Linked DNA regions of Flavivirga eckloniae. The protein of the gene in region 1 interacts with the protein of each later gene in a pairwise test. Links are inferred from orthologs where the notes say so. Each region holds a gene or a part of one and is shown in the gene's direction. Other genes may lie near its edges.

Evidence for each region. The genes of interacting proteins can lie anywhere in the genome.
Region 2: the proteins of ligA (region 1) and leuS interact in binary tests that used the Escherichia coli proteins (3 or more experiments, as listed by UniProt). The link is inferred for Flavivirga eckloniae from one-to-one orthologs.

What each region holds. Positions count from the first base shown.
Region 1 is NZ_CP025791.1:844,940-849,095, reverse strand. Bases 480-3,406 are described here. They hold ligA (NAD-dependent DNA ligase LigA), read left to right. Parts: upstream 480-907; coding sequence 908-2,905; downstream 2,906-3,406. Other genes in these bases: C1H87_RS03540 (hypothetical protein), read left to right, coding at 3,014-3,406; C1H87_RS03550 (beta-mannosidase), read right to left, coding at 480-618. Also shown: more of C1H87_RS03550, read right to left, coding at 1-479; more of C1H87_RS03540, read left to right, coding at 3,407-3,757; C1H87_RS03535 (DoxX family protein), read right to left, coding at 3,761-4,144. UniProt on the Escherichia coli protein: DNA ligase that catalyzes the formation of phosphodiester linkages between 5'-phosphoryl and 3'-hydroxyl groups in double-stranded DNA using NAD as a coenzyme and as the energy source for the reaction.
Region 2 is NZ_CP025791.1:3,552,987-3,556,718, forward strand. The notes cover bases 277-3,732. They hold leuS (leucine--tRNA ligase), read left to right. Parts: upstream 277-652; coding sequence 653-3,532; downstream 3,533-3,732. Other genes in these bases: C1H87_RS14710 (cell division protein FtsX), read right to left, coding at 277-401; C1H87_RS14720 (DUF302 domain-containing protein), read left to right, coding at 3,573-3,732. Outside these bases: more of C1H87_RS14710, read right to left, coding at 1-276.

The sequences.
Region 1 (4,156 bases):
TAAGTCATTCCAGGCTTTTAGATATATAGGACGCCATATTCCGGATGTGTTGAAAATGGGCCCCCAGTCCCAGCCATATTGAAATTGTGCCTTTCTTGTAAAAATTCTATTTCCAGCTGGGAGTTCATATGGTAGTTTAGCTTTTTCCTTATTTTCTGATGTTGTGGTGTTTTCAAAAACTATTTTTAAATGGTTTTCTAGTTTTAAAAAAGGTTTAACGTTTACTTCCCACTTTCTAAAAGCGTTATTCGTATTAAGTATTAGGCTGTCGTTTACATAGACTGAAGCGTAGGTGTCTAATCCTTCAAAATGTAAATCCAGATGTTTTTTTTGAAGTGTTTTTTCGTCTAAAGTGAATGTTGTTTTGTATTCCCAATCTTTTTCAGAAATCCATTGTAGTTTAAATTCATTGTCCTTAACAAAAGGATCTTCTATAAGTTTATGGCTAAATAAATCTGAATGAGCATCTCCAGGAACTTTGGCATTTAACCAGGTTGTGTCTGTGGTATTTTTGAAACTCCAATTTTCGTGTAGAGTGATTTTTTTGGGAATATCTTCTTTGGGTTGACAATTAAACATAATAATAGATAATACTATATAAAAATAAGGGTATTTCATTTTAAACGATTTAGTGTAAAAGTTGCATATAAAACTATGTCTTTAAAAAGGGGAGGTATAAAAGTAATTAATCAAAACTTGAAACATTTGTTGCATTTTGCTGTTCAAGTTTTATAATTAAGGTGAAGAGTCTTTATTTTGTTGTCTGTTTAATTTTTAATCTAACTATTTTTAGATTTTAAGGGGCTAATATGCTTGATAAGTAACCAATAAAAACTATCTTAGGCGATGATTTTTTGATATACATTTTGGTATGTTGAAAATATTAAAGTTAGAATGATCTTTATAAATGAACAATAAGGAATTAATTGAGGCTCTAAGAGAGGAGTTACGTGAGCATAATTATAACTACTACGTATTAGACAATGCTACCATCTCTGATTACGAATTCGATATAAAACTTAAAGAGCTTCAGGAACTTGAAGCAAAATACCCAGAATATTTTGATGCTAATTCACCAACACAGCGTGTAGGAGGAACTGTTACCAAGAACTTTGAAACGATACAGCATGAGTATCGTATGTATTCTTTAGACAACTCCTATTCAAAAGAGGATTTGGAGGATTGGGAAACACGAATTAAAAAACTGGTAGATGGCGATATTCAATATATTTGTGAATTAAAGTATGATGGCGCCTCTATTAGTTTAACTTATGAGAATGGTAACTTGGTAAAAGCGGTTACCCGCGGCGATGGGTTTCAGGGAGACAATGTTACGGCAAACATTAAGACCATAAAATCTGTACCGTTGCAGTTAAAAGGTAGTGACTATCCTGCTAAATTTGATATTAGAGGCGAAATTATATTGCCTTTCGATGGTTTTAATAAAATGAATGAGGAACGTATTGAAGTAGGAGAGGAACCTTATAGAAATCCCAGAAATACGGCTTCGGGAAGTTTAAAGCTACAAGATAGTGCTGAAGTTGCCAAACGACCGTTAGAATGTTTTCTATATAATATAACAGGTACAAACTTAAATATTAAGACACAACAAGAGAGTTTAGAAAAAGCAAGGGCATGGGGTTTTAAAGTACCTGATGCAGCAAAACTTGTTAATTCTATTGATGAGGTTTTGGAATTTGTGGATTATTGGAATATGAATCGCCATGATTTACCCTATGAAACAGATGGTGTTGTTATAAAAGTAAACGATTTATTTCAGCAAGAAGAGTTGGGGTATACGGCAAAAGCACCAAGGTGGGCTATGGCTTATAAGTTTAAGGCAGAGCAAGCTTCAACAAGATTAAACAGCATTACATATCAGGTGGGACGTACAGGAGCTATTACACCTGTTGCTAACCTCGAACCTGTTGAATTGGCAGGAACAACCGTAAAACGTGCGTCACTGCATAATGCCGATCAAATAGAGAAGTTGGATGTAAGAGTAGGAGATGAGGTGTATGTGGAAAAGGGAGGAGAGATTATTCCAAAAATTCTTGGGGTTGATTTAAGTAAACGAAATGAATTATCGGAACCAACTCAATACATTACCCATTGTCCGGAGTGCGAAACAGAACTTGTAAGACAAGAAGGGGAAGCTCAGCATTATTGTCCGAATTACAATGGCTGTAAGCCACAAATTATTGGTAGAATCCAGCATTTTATATCTAGAAAAGCCATGGATATTGATGGCCTAGGAGGTGAAACTGTGGCGCTTTTGGTAACGGAGGGCTTAATTTCTAATTATTCAGATTTATATGAATTAACTAAAGAAGAAGTGATTCCTTTAGAACGCATGGCAGAAAAGAGTGCCGATAATTTAATTCAAGGTATAGAGCTGTCTAAGAACATTCCTTTTGAGCGTGTTCTGTTTGCCTTAGGTATCAGGTATGTAGGGGAAACGGTTGCTAAAAAATTGGCAAAGCATTATAAGAGTATTGATGCTATTGCAGATGCAACACAGGAAGACTTGGTAAATGTCGACGAGATTGGAGTTAAAATAGCAGAAAGTGTAAGTATATTTTTTAATTCGGAAATAAATTTGCATATAATTAATAGGTTAAAGAAATTTGGAGTTCAATTAGAGCTGTCTGCCGAACAATTAATCGGTCAAACTAATATATTAGATGGTGATGTGGTTGTAGTGTCTGGCGTTTTTGAAACCGTGTCTAGAAATGAGCTTAAAAAACTCATTGAAGATAATGGCGGAAAAGTTAGCAGTTCTATCTCATCTAAAACAAGTTATATAGTTGCAGGAAGCAATATGGGGCCCAGTAAAAAGGAGAAAGCTGCCAAGCTGGAAATCCCTTTGTTAAGCGAACTTGAATTCCTACAAAAAATACAATAACAAGCACAAATCATCGATAAAACGTAATTTTTTATCGATAAAATGTAAATTTTTAGTGGTTAGTTGTAAAAAATATTTATATTTGTGCATTAACTTAAAGTAGCTGTTATGTACAAGTCGAAAGTCTTGGGTGGTTTTGTCTTATTGGTATATGTGTTGTTCGCCTTTTTCGAATTTAGAGGAGACGATACTTTAGCTCATAGTTTAGATTATGTAATCACACCATTAATAGCTATCACTTATTTAATTTTTGCTCAAAAGAAGAATGTATTTTTTGTTCTGTTTATTTTATGCTATTCTGTTTCAGACTTAATAGGACTAATAATTAGTCATATTCCAGAACCGTACATTAAGCAATATGAGTTATATCAAGTAGATTATTTTGTAGGGAATTTATTATTTATACTCGCTTACTTATTCCTATTTATAAAAATTAGCAAATCGCTTAGCTTTTTTTATGTACTTAGAAATTTTAAGATACACTTAATTGTTTTAACTGTATTAAATATTTATCTGGTATATGTGTTGCAATTAATATTGAGTCCTAATCTGGAAAAGTTTGATGAATATTTTCTTGAAATGACTTATAATATTGTAATGCTTTTATTGCTATCGTCAGCACTGTTAAATTATTTCTATAGAGATAATAAAAAATCTTTGTATTTATTTATTGGTGCTTTATGTATTGTATTTTCCGAAGTCATGCAAGTAGCATACTTCTATATTACGGAAAGAAGCTTGCTTAATTTTATTTCTACAACACTAACACTTACTGCCTTTTACTTTTTTTACCAACAATCGCAATTGTTAAATGAGTTAAGTGAAGAAGAAAAGTATATGGTGATAGAGTAAATTCTATGATACCGTTTTTATAAAAGGAATATCTTTTTTATAAATATATAGGATTGCAGCAGAAAGAACAAACGTAACTATAGCTGTAGCGAATAGCAACCCTTCATCGTTATTTACTTCAATTCCAAGTTGTGTTAAATGCATAAAGATAGCCCCTCCAATGACTCCTAAGGTAAGTGTGGCTCCCATCCATATGGTTTTTGGAATAAGTAAAAAAGTACCAGCAATAAGCTCTAAAACACCAATGCCTATTCTACCGTAAGGCTCTAATCCAACTTGACTAAAAATATGCACGCTATCTGGGTGAGCTGTAAACTTAAATCGCAATGTTTGTATTAAAATAAAGGCAACAATAACTCTTAGGGCAAGTGGAAAATACTTTTTCATTTTGTGTGGGTT
Region 2 (3,732 bases), 2.7 Mb from region 1 along the record:
GAAATCTTTTCTAAATGTTCAGAAGTTACAAAATCAGCTTTCAAGTGCACATCGATTGAATTTTGTAACGGATTATAGCCAACAAAGTCCATAAAATCTTCACCATTTAAAGCTTTCATAAATTCGGCAGCTTGTTCTTTAGAGACATATTCGGTAGATTTTACGTAATCTGCCATGGCTAAGCTTTTTTCAAGCTGTTTTGTCTCAACCTCTTTGGCAGAATCCTTAAGGTAAATGGTTACAACCACTTGCTCTTTAAAGTGATCGGATACTTTTTTAGCATTTAAAATTAGCATGCCCAATAAACCCAATAAAAACAGCACTAAAGCAATACTTAATACTACAGAGAAGTACGATGAAATAAGTCTGCGTTTTTGGTGTTTTTCAAATGATGCGCTCATAAGTATTTTAGGATTAATAGCGTAAAAATAATAAAGTATATGAAAAGAAGCTTCAAAAGATTTAAGTCTTTTAATTGAACCTAAAAGTAAATTCAAAATAAGTAAGCCTCAGGCATATATAATAACAACGTTTTAACTTTCAACATTGTTATAATAAGTTTAAATTTGCGGTTTTAAAAGAGACCTGCTAAGCCGCAAAGCCTGATAATTAAGCTTTGCTTTTTTACGCTTTAGCGAGAAAAAATTAGTTTATGAAATACAATTTCAACGAAATAGAAGCCAAATGGCAAAAATATTGGGCAGAAAACCAAACATTTAAAGCTGAAAATCCTACCCTGAGCGGAGCGGAGGGGAAAAGTGAAAAACCAAAATATTATGTTTTGGATATGTTCCCTTATCCTAGTGGTGCAGGCTTACATGTTGGACACCCATTAGGGTATATCGCTTCTGATATTTATGCACGTTATAAACGCCATAAAGGTTTTAATGTATTGCATCCACAAGGGTACGATAGTTTTGGTTTGCCGGCAGAGCAATATGCTATACAAACCGGGCAGCACCCAGCTATAACCACTGCTGATAATATAAAAACATATCGTAGGCAGTTGGATCAAATAGGTTTTTCGTTCGATTGGTCTCGTGAAGTTAGAACCTCAGATCCAAGTTACTATAAATGGACCCAATGGGTTTTTATTCAATTATTCGAATCTTGGTATAATAATGCCACGAATAAGGCCGAAGCTATTTCAGATTTAATCCAGATTTTCGAAACAGAAGGCAATAGTAATGTTAATGCAGCTTGCGATGATAACGTTGAAATATTCTCGGCAGAAACCTGGAAGGGATTCACTTCAGAAAAACAACAAGAAATATTATTACAATATAGACTTACTTATTTAGCCGAAACGGAGGTAAATTGGTGCCCAGCTTTGGGAACTGTTTTGGCGAATGATGAGATAGTAAACGGTGTATCCGAGCGAGGTGGACATCCTGTTATTCGTAAAAAAATGACCCAATGGAGTATGCGAATTTCTGCTTATGCAGAACGTCTACTTCAAGGATTAGATACTATTGATTGGACAGATTCTTTAAAAGAAAGCCAACGTAACTGGATTGGAAAGTCTGTTGGCGCATCTGTTATTTTTAATGTATTACCTAATGTCACCCTGAACGCAGTCGAAGGGTCTCACAAAATAGAAGTCTTTACAACCCGTCCCGATACCATCTTTGGGGTGTCATTTATGACACTCGCACCAGAACATGAACTTGTATCACAAATAACAACACCAGAACAAAAAGAAAATGTTGAGGCTTATATATTAGCTACTGCAAAACGTAGTGAGCGTGATAGAATGGCTGATGTAAAAAACATTTCGGGTGTGTTTACTGGTGCTTATGCAGAACATCCGTTTACAAAAGAACCTATTCCAATCTGGATTGGCGATTACGTATTAGCTGGTTATGGTACCGGAGCTGTTATGGCAGTACCTTGTGGTGACCAACGTGATTACGATTTTGCGAAACATTTCAATATTCCGATTCCAAATATTTTTGAAGGTATAGATATTTCTGAAGAAGCCTTTGCAGATAAAGAAAAAACAATCATAGCCAATAGTGATTTCATTAATGGCATGAACTATAAAAAAGCAACCAAGCGTGTTATTTTCGAGCTGGAGCAACTAGGACAGGGAGAAGGGAAAACCAATTACCGATTACGTGATGCCGTATTTAGCAGACAACGTTATTGGGGAGAACCATTTCCAGTATATTACGTAAATGGAATGCCGCAAATGATTGCTAAAGAGCATTTACCAATTAAATTACCAGAAGTTGAAAAATATTTGCCAACCGAAACAGGCGAGCCACCATTAGGAAATGCTACGGTTTGGGCTTGGGATGTTAATCAATGTTTGGTAGTCGGTAATGAGTTAATTGATAATGAAACGGTCTTTCCGTTGGAGTTGAACACGATGCCAGGATGGGCAGGAAGTTCACAGTATTTTAATCGTTATATGGATCCTGATAATGATGATGAAATTTTCTCGAAGGAAGCTATCGATTATTGGCAACAAGTCGATTTATATATAGGAGGAAGTGAGCATGCTACAGGACACTTACTATACTCCCGTTTTTGGCAAAAGTTTATGTTCGATAAAGGGTTTGTTCCTTATGATGAATTTGCTAAAAAATTGATTAATCAGGGAATGATTTTGGGGACGAGTGCTTTTGTGTATCGTGTAGAAGGTGAGAATAAATTCATTTCAAAGGAACTAGTTGGAGAGACAAAGGTTCAGCCAATCCATGCGGATGTATCTTTTGTAAATAGTTCAGACGAACTAGATATCGAAGCTTTTAAGAATTGGAGAGAAGAATTTAAGGATGCTGAATTTATTTGTGAAGAAGATGGTACTTATAAGGTAGGGCGCGATGTAGAAAAAATGTCAAAGTCTAAATATAACGTAGTCAATCCAGACCAAATTTGTGAAAGATACGGCGCAGATAGTTTGCGTTTATACGAAATGTTCTTAGGGCCTTTAGAGCAATATAAGCCTTGGAACACTGCTGGTATTACTGGAGTACATTCTTTCCTGAAAAAACTTTGGAAACTTTACCACCAAGGAGAAAACGGAGCTTTTCACGTAACGAGTTCCCCTCCTTCGGAGGGGTTAGGGGAGGCTTTAAAAACGCTTCATAAAACCATTAAGAAAGTAGAAGAAGATATTGAGAATTTCTCATTCAACACATCGGTATCTACGTTTATGATAGCAGTAAACGAGTTAACAGCTCAAAAGTGTACAAATAAAGATATACTAGAACCGTTATTAGTTTTAGTTTCGCCATATGCACCACACATTGCTGAGGAATTATGGAGTCAATTAGGACATAGCGAATCTATCTCAACAGCAGAATTCCCTAAGTTTGATAAAAGCCATTTAGTAGAAAGCAGTAAAAACTATCCAATATCATTTAATGGGAAAATGCGTTTTACAATGGAGTTACCGTTGGATATGAGTAAGGGTGATATTGAAGCGGCTGTTATGGCATATGAAAAAACACAAGAACAATTAGAAGGGAGAACCCCTAAAAAGGTGATCGTAGTTCCGGGGAAAATAGTTAATATTGTTAGTTAATATGATTTTTTAAGACCAATGGGATTAAAAAGTTATTATTATGATTGAAGCAGGAATTATTTCTAAAATAAGTCATCAGGATTTCGATACAACCTATCAAAAGTTAAAAAGTGTTATTGAGAACAATCCAAACCTAAAAATTATAGCAGAGTTAAATCATCAAGCCAATGCTTCATCTGTGGGTTTAGACTTAAACCCGA